One region of the Vibrio sp. CB1-5 genome, then DNA from elsewhere that is predicted to be linked to it. Evidence: predicted binding sites of a transcription regulator. Region 1 holds the regulator's gene; each other region holds the start of a gene.

Region 1 (5,808 bases):
CGTTCAGTGGAAAGATTCAACGCAAAATCATGCTGTTTTACCCATCCGACTAGCTCGTCTATCGGTCGGTCATCAGCATTTAGAGTGTTATCACTCATGGTCTTTCCTGTTATTGTTTTTTCCTAGCCCATACATGTATGTATCGACCCATGGAGAGATAAGGCTCTTGGCGACACAGCTGTTGTTCCAGTTTTAGAACATCTTCAGCGGTGTAATCTCCCATGTACTGCATATTGCCAATGTAATCACTGAATGAACGAATGCCAGATTTGCCACATATTTCAAACCCGGCTTCTTCAATCCACTGATACACGTCCTCTGGCTTCAACCCTTTTTGCGGTTGAAGCTTAAATCTTTTTCTATGCGGCATTCCATCTAATACATGAGGAATATTGCCGCAAATGACATTCTTAAATACCAATCCATGATGATTGTAAAACATGACAGAAGCGATACCGCCAGGTTTCACTTGTTGTAATACTGCTTCGAGGGCTGGTCTTGGATCGGCCAACCACTCCATCACTGCATGGAACAAAGTGAGATCAACTTGCTGTTCCATGTGCTCCGCAATACGTTGTACTGGACTGTGGATCCAGTGATATTGCGAGAGTAGCCCGTTTTTTTCAACCTCTGCTTTAGCTAACTTAAGCATTTCAGAAGAAAGGTCACACAAGGTGATATGGTGCCCGCGCTCAGCGATACGCTGCGAAACTTGACCTAATCCACCACCAGCATCTAATACTTTGAGTGTTTTTTTAGTATCATCCAGCTCGGCAAGAGCTTGAGTTAAATCTTCCCAAACAATAGTTTGGCGGATTTCTCCCTTCTCGGAGCCGTAAATATTTTTTGCAAATTTGTGGGCGATATCGTCGAAATTACGGTCTTGCATCACGATTTATTGAGTTAAGATAACCAGTCGTACAGCTATTCTGTCATATAAGTGACAGGAATAAAGGGGCAAGTCCCTTTTTTAGCGTTAAGTGGTGTTTTTTCGGACTATTATTCTATGTTTGAGCTGAAAAAGCTGGTGTCTGCATTACTAATGCCTTTGCCCGCTATGCTAATCCTTGGTTTCTTGGGATTGCTTCTTATCATGTTTACCGCAAGACGTAAGTTTGGCAGCTTGTTGGTTCTCGTATCGCTGTGTGGGACATTTCTTATTGCATTCCAGCCGCTCTCTAGCCGTTTATTGATGCCGCTAGAGCGTCAATACAGCGCCTTTTTACCGATTAAAGAGTCCATTGATTACGTAATGGTGCTTGGCGGCGGCCACGTGGTCGATGACGATATTCCTCCAACTTCAGAGTTATCTCGTACCTCACTGATGCGCTTGACCGAGGGCATTCGTGTCATGCGCATGTATCCGGGAAGTAAACTGATTTTATCTGGCTATGCCGGTGGTACCAATGTCAGTCATGCCAGAGTCATGGCGAAAGTGGCACTCGCTCTTGGCGTGTCAAAACCCGACATCATTTTGCTTGAAGCTGCAAAAGACACTTGGGAAGAAGCGCGTCAAGCTTCGGCGTTTGTACAAAGCAAAAAGCTGGTTTTGGTGACATCAGCCAGTCATATGCAGCGAGCAATGTATGAGTTTGAGGCTGCTGGCCTTAACCCTTATCCAGCGCCTACAAACTTTTTGGCTCAAGAGGACGTAGAGCAGGCTTGGAGTCGCTACACACCTCAAGCTCGTTATCTTGAGCAGACAGAGCGTTATTGGCATGAAACTTTAGGTCAGCTGTGGCAGCGCCTTCGAGATTGGGTTGCTAATGAGAGCATGCAAGATTTGTCATTTTCGGTTTCTGAATTTGAAACTGAGTCAGCGGAGCCCGCGCAATTAGAGCAGCAACAAATTGAACAACAGCTTGCGCCAAGTGATGAGTCCGAGAGCGATAAGAGCCCCTCGACAAATGAGTAAGCTTAGAAAGTTAAAAGCAAGCTTGCTCCCATAAAAAAGCTCCAGTCACCTTTTTGGTAACTGGAGCTAATACGTAATGTAAACTGTCTAATGATGTTAGTCGCCAGCGAACATATACCCTTCACCATGAACAGTAATAAAAATCTGAGGATTCTTAGGATCCATTTCCATTTTCGCTCTCATGCGACGAATTAATACATCAATCGTTCGATCATTTGGCGCATCAACTCGATGGCTGATCATATTCAAGATCCGTTCACGGCTCAGCACTTGATTCGGATAAGTGGATAGCGCAACCAACAGCTCATATTCCGCCTTGGTCAGTTTCACAGGATCACCATTGTTACTCAGCGATCGGCGCTGCTTATCAAACGCCCACTCGCCAAAGTGAATAACATGCTCACTTTGAGTCGATGATTCCAACACTGGCTGCTTGCGCGCAAGCGAAATACGCCACAACAGGTTCTTTACTCTCACCAACAGCTCACGCAGCTCAAACGGCTTAGTGACGTAATCATCCGCCCCCATCTCAAGGCCAACGATTTTATCGATGCTGTCAGTGCGACCTGTTACTAGAATAATGCCAATATCAGACTGACTTCTCAGTTCTCTGGTCAGCATTAGGCCATCTTCTTTCGGAAGATTGATATCAAGCATAACTAAGTCAATACTCGACTCTTGAAGCACCTGACGCATTTCGTTGCCATCTTGGGCTTCACTAACTAGATAACCTTCATTTTCGAAATAGCCAGCGAGCTTACTGCGAGTGACTACGTCATCTTCTACAACCAAAACGTGATATTTCATATCTGTACTATCTCAATCTGTAATGACAAGGCCATTCTATTCATAAACATTCACAATTCTAGTCCACGACAGCAGAGAACGGCACAAACCTACTTTTTTTTGATTCAAAACAACCAAAACCTTCAAACGGCATATGCAACAGAAATGAAAATACGCAAATATCTGACAAAGACCTGCTTTTCATATTTTTTAATAATTTAACTCATTTATTCATAGTACACGTTATTGCTATTCATCTTTATTGGCTAAAATAGAAGTATCATTTTTGGAGACTATACAAATGCAAGAAATCAAAGCATTTAATGAGCAACGTGCGGAAATCTATTGGTGGCTATCGAGCTTGTTTGCGGCTGAGCTGACGGACGATGAGCTCAGCAAATATCACAGCCCTGAAATACGTTCGTTTCTAACTGGCCTTGGCGAAAACCCATCGCTGTCGGAGCCAATAAAAACCTTCACTGATTCGCTCAATAGATTACAAATACGTGAAGATGCTCAGTTGGAACTCTCTGCCGATTTTTGTGATCTGTTTTTGAAGACCGACAAATATGGCGCACTGCCTTATGCCTCAATGTACATTGGCACTTCTGGCCTACTCAATGACCAGCCTGCACAAGATATGGCAGATCTGCTCGCCGAGCACGGTATCGCGGTAAATAAAGATCTCAATGAGCCTGCGGACCACCTTGCCATCGAACTCGATTTTTTAGGTAACCTCATCATCCGTTCGAACGAGTTGGAAAACGACACACATATGAATGATGCACTGCACGAACAAGCGGACTTCATCAATACTCATCTAATGAGTTGGTTACCTCAGTTTGTTAAGAAGTGCCAACAGTTTGATGAATTTGGTTTCTACTCTGCTGCTGCTCTCCTCTTACACGCCTTCTGTCAGTTAGACCTGACCTACCTTACGGATGAAAACGACTAACTACGATTTCAACGAATAGGCGCAACACACACTAAAGGTGCAAACATGGTTTTCAGTCATCTGAGTCAATTTTGCGCCTTAGTTATAAATTTGTGGGATAAATGATTGCCAGCTCACTAAGCTGCGACTACAATCCGCCGTTTAAATGCAATCGCCCATTGGTATTACAGAAAGTCACCTCCACTTAGGTGTCAATATTGAGCTTTGAGCTCAATTTGTCGATTCTACTTAGGCTTGCATACACTTGCCGGTTTCCGCTTTTGCATCCGTTTATTCACAAAAGCGCTGGAACCACTAAAATTAAAGCGGCACAAACGTTTACTCACTAATTCAATAAGCCGCGACTTATAGGATATCACTATGGCAACCATTAAAGATGTCGCCCGACTTGCTGGCGTTTCCACGACCACAGTATCCCACGTAATTAATAAAACTCGCTTTGTTGCAGAAGCAACACAAGAAAAAGTGATGGCTGCCGTCGATGAACTTAACTATGCGCCTAGTGCTGTTGCTCGTAGTTTGAAATGTAACTCGACTAAAACCATTGGTATGTTGGTTACCCAATCGACAAACTTATTCTTCTCAGAAGTGATCGATGGTGTAGAAAGTTACTGCTACCGCCAAGGTTATACCCTGATTCTGTGTAACACAGGTGGTGTTTACGAGAAGCAGCGCGACTACATCCGAATGCTAGCGGAAAAACGCGTAGATGGCATTTTGGTAATGTGTTCTGACTTGACTGAAGAGCTTCTTGAGATGCTTGACCGTCACGCCGACATTCCAAAAGTGATCATGGATTGGGGTCCAGAGAGCTCTCAAGCCGATAAGATCATCGATAACTCAGAGGAAGGTGGCTATCTAGCGACTAAGTTCCTGATTGAGAAAGGTCATACTGACATTGCTTGCCTAAGTGGTCACCTAGAAAAAGCGGTATGCCAAGAACGCATCATCGGCTACAAACGCGCGCTAGCGGAAGCAGGCATAGAGATGAAAGAAGATCGCATTCTAGAAGGTAACTTTGAATGTGATACTGCGGTTATCGCTGCTAACCGCATCGCTGCAATGGAAGAGAGACCAACGGCCGTATTCTGTTTTAATGACACAATGGCATTTGGATTGATGAGTCGCCTGCAACAGCTTGGTGTGCGCGTACCTGAAGATATCTCTGTTATCGGTTATGACAATATTGAACTGGCTGAATACTTTTCGCCACCGCTGACAACAGTGCACCAACCGAAGCGACGTGTTGGTAAAAATGCCTTTGAGATTCTACTAGAACGAATCAAAGATAAAGGTCACGAAAAACGCATTTTCGAAATGCACCCAGAAATTGTAGATCGTGACTCTGTCAAAGCCCTAACCTAACGCTGACAAAAGTGCCGATTTCGGCACTTTTTTTTGATCTCCATTCAAACTTTTCCACTGCTTATGTCAATTTTTTTATTCACCTTGAGGCACAAATAACCAAACATTATTTGAACCAAGATCACATTTCCAAAAATCTACAATCAATCACTTACATAGTTTTCCTATATGCTATATGTGTCACGCACAGGGCAAACCATCTGAAAAGGTGGGACGCAAAGCCTCCGGCCTAAACCAATTTTATTGATAGGTAGCGGGGTTGCCGATGGCAAGGGAAAAGACTCAGTTATAGCGGCGGCTTAACAGAGCTCTGACACCCGTTTGCTATACTCTCGGACCTGATTTTGGTGACACAATCAATAACACCGAGAAAAGAATAAGCATGGACAATCCTATACTAAAAGATTCAATGCAGTTGTTCGCTCAGCTTGGAAGAGTAAAGTCTCGATCCATGTTCGGCGGATTTGGCATCTTCGTAGATGATACGATGTTTGCATTGGCAGTAAATAACAAATTACATATCAGAACTGACCATCAGACCATTTCCACCTTTAAAAAGCTAGGTTACAAACCATACGTTTATAAAAAGCGTGGATTTCCCGTGGTAACTAAGTACTTCGCGCTACCAGACGATTGTTGGCAAGATCAAGACGCTATCTTGACTCATGCTAAACAAGCGCTCGCGTTTGCAAAAACTGAAAAAGAGCAACAGTCAGAGACGAAGCCAAACCGATTAAAAGATCTTCCTAATTTGCGACTGGCGACTGAGCGTATGCTTAAGAAAGCC
Region 2 (5,808 bases), on a different contig from region 1:
CCTTTACCGCCGACAATATCCATCGCATCAATGATGCTGCGTTGCCCTCGGTGAGTACAGTGGTATTTGACGATGGCAGAGATAACTGATGGTTTTTCCCCTAGGTCGATGCCTGTCACGGTTAGGCGACTTGCAGCGTCCATCACGTACGCATTGCCACCAAGGCGTGCTAATGGCTCTTCAATGCCTTCCATGTGACCGATAGGCTGCTTAAATTGACGACGAATGCGAGCGTAAGCGCCGGTTGCGAGAGCCGCAGTCTTGATGCCACCCGTTGAGCTTGATGGCAGAGTGATACCACGACCAACAGACAAACATTCAACCAACATACGCCAGCCTTGGCCGGCCATCTTTTGACCACCAATAATGAAGTCTATGGGAACAAAAATCTCATTTGCACGAGTTGGACCGTTCTGGAATGGCACATTCAGTGGGAAGTGGCGATTTCCGATTTCCACACCTTTTAGATGAGTCGGGATAAGAGCACAGGTAATGCCAAGATCTTCTTTGTCACCTAATAGACTGTCTGGGTCTCTAAGCTTGAAAGCTAGCCCCAACACAGTAGCTACAGGTGCAAGGGTAATATAGCGCTTGTTCCACGTTAGCTTCATACCCAAAACTTCTTTGCCTTCCCATTGACCTTTACACACTACGCCAAAATCTGGAATTGAGCCCGCATCAGAGCCAGCTTCTGGACTGGTTAGAGCAAAACATGGGATCTCTTTACCAAGGGCAAGTCTTGGTAGGTAATAGTCCTTTTGCTCTTCCGTACCGTAGTGCTGCAGAAGCTCACCTGGACCTAATGAGTTCGGAACACCCACTGTTGAAGAGACAACGCTCGATACACCACACAGTTTTTGCAGCACGCAAGACTGCGCGTAAGCGGAAAATTCAAGACCGCCATACTGCTTTTTGATGATCATCGCGAAGAACTTATTGTCCTTAAGGTATTGCCAAATCTCTGGTGGAAGGTCCGCCAGTTCGTGGGTGATTTGGTAATCATTGATCATCGCACACACTTCATTGACAGGACCATCTAAAAAGGCTTCTTCTTCTTCAGTGAGTTTCGATGGAGTGATGTTTTGCAGCTTTTGCCAATCAGGCTTACCTTTAAACAGTTCCGCTTCCCACCATACCGTGCCTGCATCTAAGGCTTCTTTCTCGGTTTGTGACATAGCAGGGAGCACTTTTTTGAACACAGCGAGTGCTTTAGCAGAGACGAGCGATTGTCTTATCGATGGTACACACAACACCACCACAGTGGCGACATAGAGTGCCCATGAGATAGCGCCAAATACACTAAGCAGGGTGCCAAGCACCATTGCTGAGGTGATTAGCAAAAGGGATTTTGCCAGTGACGCTCGTTGATAAAAGCTGATACCAATAGCGCCGAGCAAGGCGATGAGAGAGAGCAAGATGTCCATGATGGTTCCTTTATCTGGGTACTTATTGTTGTTTTGGGTCAGTTTGCGATGGCATTGACTCTTATTTGTACGTGCAAGGTAAGAGGTCATACCAGTAATAATTGTAATTAAAATATTGCACAGATGTAAAATCTGTCAAGTAATTGCTCTAGTTGATTGCAAAATAAGCGGCTTAGGCAGCACTTTGTCTGCCAAACGTCAATTTGAACAACAATAATGATGAAATTGGTGCTGTGGTCATGTGCCATCTATCGACAGAGTTGACGGTTTATAGGTAAACTCAGAGTTAACAGCCATCGCATAGGTATGGCGAAAAAACAAAGAGAACAATACTATGTACCAAGACTTGATTAGAAATGAGCTAACTGAAGCTGCTGAAGTACTGAATAAATTCTTAAGTGACGACCACAACATTGCTCAGATTGAAGCTGCTGCGAAGATGATTGCTGACTCGTTTAAGCAAGAGGGTAAAGTGCTGTCTTGTGGTAATGGTGGTTCGCATTGTGATGCTATGCACTTTGCTGAAGAGTTAACAGGTCGCTATCGTGAAAACCGTCCGGGTTACGCTGGTATTGCGATTTCTGATCCAAGCCACCTTTCTTGCGTGAGTAATGATTTTGGTTACGATTTTGTCTTTTCTCGTTACGTAGAAGCAGTAGGTCGCCGTGGTGACGTGCTGTTTGGTTTATCAACGTCTGGTAACTCTGGTAATATTCTTAAGGCGATTGATGCGGCTAAGGCAAAAGGCATGAAAACCATCGCTCTGACGGGTAAAGATGGCGGTAAAATGGCAGGTCTGGCGGATATTGAAATTCGCGTACCACACTTTGGCTACGCTGACCGCATTCAAGAAGTCCATATTAAAATCATCCACATCATCATCCAGTTAGTTGAAAAAGAGATGGAATAGCAGCTTGCTATTGTGATGACAACTAGGAACAAAAAGAGTAGGGAACTCAATGTGTGAATTGCTTGGCATGAGCGCTAATGTGCCAACAGATATTTGTTTTAGCTTTACTGGCCTAATTCAACGGGGCGGCAATACTGGCCCTCACAAAGACGGTTGGGGGATCACCTTTTATGAAGGGAAAGGTTTTCGCACCTTTAAGGATCCGCAGCCAAGCTGCGATTCGAAGATAGCTGAGTTAGTACAAAGCTACCCGATTAAAAGCAGGGCGGTAGTGAGTCATATTCGACAAGCGAATCGAGGCCAAGTGAATTTGGAAAACACTCATCCGTTTACTCGCGAGTTATGGGGACGTTACTGGACCTTTGCTCATAATGGTCAGCTAACAGATTACCAAAAACTCGATACGGGTCACTTTCGACCTGTAGGTGAAACTGACAGTGAACTCTCGTTTTGTTGGTTGCTGAAAAAGCTAGAGCAGCGTTTCCCTGAGCCACCGCAAGACATGGAGGCCATGTTTTCTTATGTGGCCGAGTGTTGTGATGAACTAAGAGAGCTTGGTGTCTACAACATGCTGCTGAGCGATGGCGAGTACGTCATGACTTACTGCACCAATCACCTTTATTGGATTACGCGAAAAGCACCGTTTGGTAAAGCAACTTTGCTGGATGAAAATGTCACTATCAATTTCCAAGAGGAAACGACACCCAACGATGTGGTTTCGGTGGTGGCGACTCAGCCATTAACCGGCAATGAAACGTGGCATCGAATGAAGCCAGGAGAGTATAACCTGTTTCATTTTGGTGAGCGTGTTGGTAGTAATGTGGAACAGCTAGCCGATGTAGCATTTGCAGAGGCCAAGCCAAAAAGCCAAGCGCCGACCGAGCCTTTGTAGTTTTGATAGGCCGATAAAATTAAAAAAGCGAGTGATGAAAATCACTCGCTTTTTAGATCATTCGCAATGCCGTTTGGCGTTTGAACTATTTATCAGCGTAGCCTTGTGGCCCGAGAGCCTCGCCATCTAATAGGGCTCTACTTCCATCCATGATCAAGCGATCTTCAACAAACCATTTTACAACCAATGGATAGATCTTATGCTCTTGGCTTTGAACTCGTTGCTCTAGTGTTTCGACGGTATCGTCATCGAATACTGGCACTTTTGCCTGCAAAACAATCGGCCCACCATCCAGTTTTTCTGTAACGAAGTGGATACTGGTACCGTGGTGTTCATCGCAGTTCTCGATGGCACGTTGATGCGTATTCAACCCTGGGTACTTAGGCAGTAGCGAAGGATGAATATTAATCATTCGACCCATATAGTGGCGAACAAACTCACCGCTAAGAATGCGCATATAGCCCGCTAGCACTAATAGGTCAGGTTTGTGCACATCGATTCGACGCATCAACTCAGCATCGAATGCTTCTCGTGTTTCGCTCAGCTTAGGGTCGAGAAACTCAGCCTCGGCGCCAGCATTACGCGCACGTTCCAGTGCAAATGCAGATTCTTTGTTAGAAAAAACAGCACGCACTTTCGCATTCGAGATAGTTGACTCACAGGCATCAATAATTGCCTGCAAGTTGGTACCATTACCTGAAACTAAAACAACGATATTCTTCATGAAATTAATTGATCTCTACTTGCTCTTCACCAGCTTCTGCAGTCGCGATCTCACCAATTACCCATGCGTTCTCGCCTTCTGCTTTTAGCAGTTCAACTGCAGCATCTGCTTGCGCTTTAGGAAGCGCTACAATGAGACCTACACCACAGTTGAAAGTACGGTACATTTCGAATGTATCAACGTTGCCTTTCTCTTGTAGCCAGTTGAAGATAGTAGGCCACTCCCAGCTATTACCGTCGATAACGGCTTTAGTACCTTCTGGTAATACGCGTGGGATATTTTCCCAGAAACCGCCGCCAGTAATGTGAGAGATTGCATGGATATCGTGTTCAGCGATCATCTTAAGAGCTGATTTGATATAAATTTTAGTTGGCTCTAGTAGGTGCTCACCGATAGTGCGCTCACCCAGATTCTCGTTTTTATCTGCGCCAGACACCTCAAGGATCTTACGGATAAGCGAGTAGCCATTTGAATGTGGGCCGCTTGAACCCACAGCGATCAGTGCATCACCAGCAGCAACTTTAGTGCCGTCGATGACGTCTTCTTTTTCAACAACACCTACGCAGAAACCAGCAACGTCGTAGTCTTCACCTTCGTACATGCCAGGCATTTCAGCAGTTTCACCACCAATCAGTGAACAGCCTGCTTGGATACAGCCTTCAGCAATACCCGATACCACGTCTGCAGCAGTATCAACGTCAAGTTTGCCCGTTGCATAGTAGTCTAGGAAGAATAGTGGCTCAGCACCTTGAACGATTAGGTCGTTCACACACATAGCAACAAGGTCGATACCAATGGTGTCGTGCTTGTTCATGTCTAGAGCAAGGCGAAGCTTAGTACCTACACCGTCAGTACCAGATACCAATACTGGGTGTTTGTATTTTGTTGGCAACTCACATAAAGCACCAAATCCACCGATGCCTCCCATTACTTCAGGGCGACGAGTGCGCTTAACCGCGCCTTTAATACGGTCAACTAATGCGTTACCAGCATCAATATCTACACCAGCGTCTTTATAGCTTAGGGAAGTGTTGTTTCCGCTCACGGGACAGTCCTCGATAAATAAATGGATGTGAAAGCGGCGCTATTCTAACAGGGGTTTATCCAAAAAGGAAAACGTTTGCGTAAGAAAATACAAACTATTTTATCGAAGCATCATTCTGTGGATTTACAGTCTGTTGTGACATTTTATTGCGTACAAATACCATTTTGACCACATTGCTAACTGAAATAGTGAAAGAAACCATGTATAATTTGCAGGTTTTGTAAAATTTTGCCGGAGTTGGACATGAAAGTTGTTGAAGTTAAACACCCCCTAGTAAAACACAAGCTTGGTTTGATGCGTGAAGGTGACATCAGCACGAAGCGTTTCCGTGAGCTTGCGACCGAAGTGGGTAGCTTGTTAACGTATGAAGCGACTGCAGACTTTGAAACTGAGAAAGTGACGATTGAAGGTTGGAACGGCCCAGTTGAAGTTGACCAAATCAAAGGTAAGAAAGTGACCGTAGTGCCGATCCTACGCGCAGGCCTTGGTATGATGGACGGCGTTCTTGAGCACATGCCTAGCGCACGTATCAGTGTAGTGGGTATCTACCGTGATGAAGAAACACTTGAGCCAGTACCATACTTTAACAAGTTAGCATCGAACATTGACGAGCGTATCGCTCTTGTTGTTGACCCTATGCTAGCAACAGGTGGCTCTATGATCGCAACTATCGATCTACTAAAAGAGAAAGGCTGTAAGCACATTAAAGTTCTAGTTTTGGTTGCTGCACCTGAAGGTATCGAAGCACTAGAAAAAGCACATCCAGATGTTGAGCTTTACACAGCCGCTATCGATGAGTGCCTAAACGACAAA
Region 3 (5,808 bases), on a different contig from region 1:
TTGACGTACCCATTGCGGTGGCAATAAAGGCAGAAATAAGAAAAATACCTGGCAAAATCAGACTGGTTGGGATGGCCGAAAGGCCAAGATTTACCGTTGCATCTACGCCGCCCGAGGCTTTAGCGACCGCTGCAAAAGCACCAGCCAACAAATAGATCATGCACATTGCAACGATGTCTTGATGGCCAACACCACGTAAAAACTGCTCAATAGCGCGGTTAAGCTTCTCTTTACTCAGCAAGACTGCTAATACCACAGCTGGAAGCGCTGCAATCGGTGCTGGTAGCTGATAGAAAGCAAATTCAACCCCTTGCCAAGATAGGTAACTACCTACTCCAATAAAAAGAGTTAAAAAAAGTGCAAGAGGTAACAGAGCTACGCCAGAAGCTTGAGCTGATTGAGAGGTTTTATGTGGTGTAGACATACTAAAAGTCGCGTCGATGACAGAAAGGCGAGCAGACTAGTCTCTATCTATAGACTTGTCAACGTCTAGACGTCCAAACATCCAATGTTCAATTCCAAGAATGAGATGGCGAGATTGAGCAGCTGAATGTCCAATTAGACAGCAACAGCGGCTTTAAATTAGATTGTTGATTGCCATGTTTTAGCAGCGGTGGTCTAATATGGACTCAACGGAAAGCCCTGATTGTAAAGGCTCTCTCTCAGAACAAAGGAAGCATGCCCCATGTCTCAGCACCAACCCACTTTTTTCTTCTTCGATTACGAAACTTGGGGGGTGAGCCCGGCGAAAGACAGACCTTGTCAGTTCGCAGGGGTAAGGACAGATGCAGACTTTAATATCATTGGCGAGCCTTTAGTCATTTATTGCCAACCACCCGCCGATTACCTTCCTTCACCAGAAGCCGCGCTAATCACCGGAATTACGCCTCAGCTATGCCAAGAAAAAGGGCTCTCAGAGCCTGAGTTCATCGCTAAGATTCATGAACAATTAGCCACCCCCAATACAACTAGCCTTGGCTATAACAGCATCCGCTTTGACGATGAAGTGACTCGATACACTTGCTACCGCAATTTCATCGATCCTTATGCTTGGAGCTGGCAAAACGGGAACTCTCGTTGGGATCTACTCGATGTCATGAGAGCGTGTCACGCACTGCGTCCAGATGGTATTGAGTGGCCAGAAAATGAAGAGGGATTTACCAGCTTCAAATTGGAGCACCTTTCTGTTGCCAACGGTATTGAGCACGAAAACGCGCACGATGCGATGGCCGATGTTATCGCTACTATTGAGCTCGCGAAAAAAGTCAAAGCGGCTCAGCCTAAGCTGTTTGATTATTTCTATTCAAAGCGCCAAAAGCGCAAATTGAACGAGTTGGTTGATATCGTCAATATGACGCCACTAATGCATGTATCAGGAATGCTCGGGAAAGAGTGTCAGTACACTAGCTGGGTCGTACCAATTGCTTGGCATCCTACCAATCAAAACGCAGTTATTGTCGCGGATTTAGCGAAAGATCCTCAGCCTTTGCTCGATCTTGATGTTGAAGCGCTGCACCAAAGGCTCTACACCAAGCGAGATGAACTTGGCCAAGATGAGCTCCCGGTTCCACTGAAACTTATTCACTTAAACAAGTGCCCAATTCTTGCCCCAGCTAAAACACTCACCGCCGAAAATGCAGCAAACATTGGTATTGACCGCGAGCAGTGTTTAAAAAACCTTGCGCTTATTAAACAGCACCCAGAAGTTCGTGAGAAGTTGATCGGCCTTTACAGCATTGAACGTGAGTATGCAGAAGACAAGGATGTCGATACTCAACTCTACAGCGGATTTTTCACTCCTGCGGATAAGAGCGCGATGGATATTATTCGCGAAACAGATCCGAATAATCTGTCAGCATTAGACATTAGTTTTAGTGATTCTAGAATTGAGCCTCTGCTGTTCCGATATCGCGCGCGCCATTTCGCTTGGACGCTTGATGAGTCGGAGCAGACAAGGTGGGCAAATCATTGTCGTGAGTTTTTCGAAAGTCGTATTGAAGATTACATGCTAAATATGGAAAACTTAGTTCACGAACATGAGTCTGACGAGAAAAAGCTCGCCATACTAAAATCCGTCTACCGCTACGTGGAGCGTCTCGTTTCTTAACACCTCCATCCTCGTAGTCGAATGGCAGTCTAATGAGTCTATGTTTAGGCTGCCCACTGTATGTACACACTATTTTTACTAAGAGGAAGCCATGCTAAAAACCGTGCTTCGCTATGTAGCCTCTTTTGCCGTTATTTTTGTTTCACTTTGGTTAGGTAACGCCCTTCAAAGCCTACTTGACGTTTCCATCCCTGGAAGTGTGTTTGGCATGTTGCTTCTATTTTCCGGCCTAGCTAGCGGCCTAATTCCGGTTCACTTAGTGCAACCCGGAGCTCATGTGTTTATTCGCTATATGATTTTGCTATTTGTACCGATAAGTGTCGGCCTGATGAATCACTTCGATATGCTAGTGAGCAACGCACTCCCTATTCTAGCTAGTGCTGTGGGTGGCTCTTTGATCGTATTGATTGTGCTTTCGGTGTTCCTTGATCGCTTTTTAAAGAAGGGAGACAAATAATATGTGGCTTCCTGTCACCGTCATCGTGTTTTTTATTGCGCGCTTTATCGCCATAAAAGCAAAGAATCCCATTTTCAATCCGCTTTTACTTAGCATCGCAATGCTGATCCCTCTGCTACTGGTACTGAATGTACCATTTGATACCTATTACGCTGACAACGAGTGGATCAGTTACTTGCTTCAACCTGCGGTTGTTGCCCTAGCCTATCCCCTGTATGAGCAACTTCCTCAGATACGCCAAAACTGGCGAATCATTGCCCTGGCCTGCGGTGTGGGAAGTATAGCGTCTATGTTTACAGCATCGATTATCGCCGTATTGCTCGGTGCAGACATGGAGCTTATTGCTAGCTTACTTGGTAAGTCTGTAACTACTCCTATCGCGATGGAAGTTTCTAGCCATCTCGGTGGCGAGCCTGCGATTGCAGCCATCCTTGTGTTACTTGTTGGCCTATTCGGTGCCATTATGGCCTATCCAATTTACCAACTATTAGGCGTCACCCACCCGATTGCGAAAGGTCTTACTATGGGAACGGTATCTCATGCCCTAGGCACTGCCACAAGCGCTGAAAAAGATCCTCGCGATGCCGCGTTTAGCTCCCTAGCATTGGTAATATGCGGTGTCATTACCTCAGTGCTTGCGCCGTCGATGTTCGCCTTTTCGATTTGGTTGAGCCATTGGCTTCACTAATACCTATTGCGGGTTGTCAGATCTAGCAACTCGATTTTTTGTGTGATGTCACTCTTATATTGCAACATTTGCAAATATTGCATTATTTAACGTGATTCTAATCACCTTTATATCCTGAGAACTTGCTTAGAATATAAAAAACACTTGATCACATAGGAAACCGCATGACTGATCGTTTTGATTCTGCGTTGGCCGACACTCCAAAGCATATTGCTACCTTTTTAAAGCCTATTTTATCGGCTCCAGATTTCGATGCGACTTTATCCAAAGAGCAGTTTGAAAAGCTCCAGGCTTTGTCTGGTCTTGACGATAGCGAGCTGCGTGTCGCCCTTTTACCTTTTGCAGCTGCGTATTCCTATGCGCCGATTTCAGAGTTTTTTGTTGGCGCGATCGTTCGTGGATTGTCCGGACGCCTTTATTTTGGTGCTAACATGGAAATCATTGGAGCTCAACTTGGTCAAACCGTCCATGCCGAGCAGTCCGCTATCAGCCATGCTTGGATGAAAGGTGAAACTGGCCTGAAGGACATCACCATCAACTACAGTCCTTGTGGCCACTGTCGTCAATTCATGAATGAGCTTACCACCGCCGATTCTTTGGTTGTGCAATTGCCTCAACGAGATGAGATGACGTTACAAGAGTACCTACCAGAATCGTTTGGTCCTAAAGATTTAGGTATTACCGATGCGCTAATGAGTCCTAAACAACATGGGCTCTCAACCGATGAAACAGACACATTGGTTCTCTCTGCTGTTGATGCGCTTAATCAAAGCCACTCACCATATACTAAGAACCTTAGCGGCGTTGCTATTAGCACTAAAGACGGTAAAACCTACAAAGGTGCTTATGCGGAAAATGCAGCATTCAACCCTAGCCTGCCTCCACTTCAAGTTGCTTTCATGCAACTATTACTCGCTGGGCAGTCGTTCGAAAATATTCAACTCGTGGCACTTGCAGAGATGGCCTCCGGTAAAATCAGCCACCTCGCCGATACACAAGCGACGCTTGAAGCAATCGACCCAGATATTCCATTGGAATATGTCGCTCTTTAGCCAACTGTTCTATTGAACGCAAGCAGCTTTATTGAACAATAATCATAGCCTCGCCCTATCGCGAGGCTATTTTTTTAACGATTCAAATATCTCAATATATTTTCCGCGCAAACGTTTGCTTTTTGAAGATAATCCAGTATGATCCCCGGCAATTCTTCCTCATGAACGTCAAGGATTTTATATGTTTGGTACAGCAACTCGTGAAAACGCTACACGTGTACTACTGTTGGGCTCTGGTGAACTGGGTAAAGAGGTCGCCATCGAATGTCAGCGACTTGGCTTAGAAGTCATCGCCTGTGATCGCTACGAAGATGCACCAGCAATGCAAGTCGCTCACCGTAGCTATGTACTTGACATGTTAGATGGGGAAGCACTCGAAGCCATCATCGAAAAAGAAAAACCAAGCTATGTGGTTCCTGAAATTGAAGCCATCGCAACGGACAAGTTAGTAGAGCTTGAAAGCAAAGGTGTTAACGTTGTCCCTACCGCGAATGCAACTAAGTTGACCATGAACCGCGAAGGTATTCGTCGCCTCGCAGCCGAAGAGCTTGAATTGAACACCTCACCTTATCAGTTTGCTGATAACTACGAGGACTTTAAGGCTGCTGTTGAACACGTTGGTGTGCCTTGCGTAGTAAAACCAGTCATGAGCTCCTCGGGCAAAGGCCAGAGCGTCATTAAAACGGAAGCAGACATCGAAAATGCATGGACTTATGCGCAAGAAGGTGGCCGCACTGGTGCCGGTCGAGTGATCGTTGAAGGTTTTATCGACTTTGATTACGAGATTACATTGCTAACGGTACGTGCTGTCGACGGTGTCCACTTCTGCGCGCCTATCGGCCATCGTCAAGAAGATGGTGACTACCGCGAGTCTTGGCAACCACAAGTAATGACGGAAAACGCACGTAAAGCCGCTGAATACACCGCGGAACAAGTCGTTAACGCACTTGGTGGCTACGGTATTTTCGGTGTCGAGCTATTCGTAAAAGGGGATAAGGTGATTTTCAACGAAGTATCACCTCGCCCTCACGATACTGGCCTCGTCACACTTATCTCTCAAGAGATGTCAGAATTTGCTCTTCATGTTCGCGCATTCACTGGCCTACCAGTAAACAATATCGCTCAATATGGACCTGCAGCATCTGCGGTGATTCTTGGTCAGGGCACTTCAAACAACATTCGTTTTGAAGGTCTAGATGAAGCACTAGCTCTGCCGCAAACGCAAGTTCGCCTGTTTGGTAAGCCAGATATTGATGGTCGCCGCCGATTAGGTGTGGTGTTGACGAAACGTAAATCACTAGAAACAGCAGTAGACGAAGCAGTAAGCTGTGCGAAGAAGGTGAAAGTCATTTACTAAGTTCACGCGTTCTATTAACGCACAAAAGCAGGCTCTGGAATGATTCGGAGCCTGCTTTTTACTATCGACTCAGCACGTTGATACTAACGTGGCTCAGACCAAACAGCGAACTCGTTGCCACTCGGCTCAGTAAAATGGAAGCGGCAA

The links. The regulator PurR, encoded in region 1, represses purine synthesis genes. The targets are predictions, from matches to a motif close to TNANGNAAACGTTTNCNTNA.
Region 2: purM (phosphoribosylformylglycinamidine cyclo-ligase) is a predicted target of PurR. The motif match lies at 5,059-5,078, and genes of this name have one in related genera.
Region 3: purT (formate-dependent phosphoribosylglycinamide formyltransferase) is a predicted target of PurR. The motif match lies at 4,408-4,427, and genes of this name have one in related genera.

Annotation. Positions count from the first base shown of each region.
Region 1 is NZ_JBJHPB010000007.1:77,757-83,564, reverse strand. It holds gene mukF (chromosome partition protein MukF) at 1-98, opposite strand, end outside; gene cmoM (tRNA uridine 5-oxyacetic acid(34) methyltransferase CmoM) at 110-892, opposite strand; gene elyC (envelope biogenesis factor ElyC) at 1,007-1,915, shown strand; gene torR (two-component system response regulator TorR) at 2,012-2,722, opposite strand; gene torD (molecular chaperone TorD) at 3,003-3,656, shown strand; gene purR (HTH-type transcriptional repressor PurR) at 4,017-5,021, shown strand; cyclic di-GMP riboswitch class I at 5,202-5,288, shown strand; gene ACJB0T_RS07340 (TfoX/Sxy family DNA transformation protein) at 5,404-5,808, shown strand, end outside.
Region 2 is NZ_JBJHPB010000028.1:14,101-19,908, reverse strand. It holds gene fadE (acyl-CoA dehydrogenase FadE) at 1-1,424, opposite strand, end outside; gene lpcA (D-sedoheptulose 7-phosphate isomerase) at 1,759-2,334, shown strand; gene ACJB0T_RS17645 (class II glutamine amidotransferase) at 2,384-3,226, shown strand; gene purN (phosphoribosylglycinamide formyltransferase) at 3,312-3,950, opposite strand; gene purM (phosphoribosylformylglycinamidine cyclo-ligase) at 3,955-4,995, opposite strand; gene upp (uracil phosphoribosyltransferase) at 5,239-5,808, shown strand, end outside.
Region 3 is NZ_JBJHPB010000017.1:44,141-49,948, forward strand. It holds gene ACJB0T_RS13190 (Na+/H+ antiporter NhaC family protein) at 1-424, opposite strand, end outside; gene sbcB (exodeoxyribonuclease I) at 686-2,107, shown strand; gene ACJB0T_RS13200 (CidA/LrgA family protein) at 2,199-2,564, shown strand; gene ACJB0T_RS13205 (CidB/LrgB family autolysis modulator) at 2,566-3,252, shown strand; gene cdd (cytidine deaminase) at 3,417-4,304, shown strand; gene purT (formate-dependent phosphoribosylglycinamide formyltransferase) at 4,486-5,661, shown strand; gene ACJB0T_RS13220 (VOC family protein) at 5,745-5,808, opposite strand, start outside.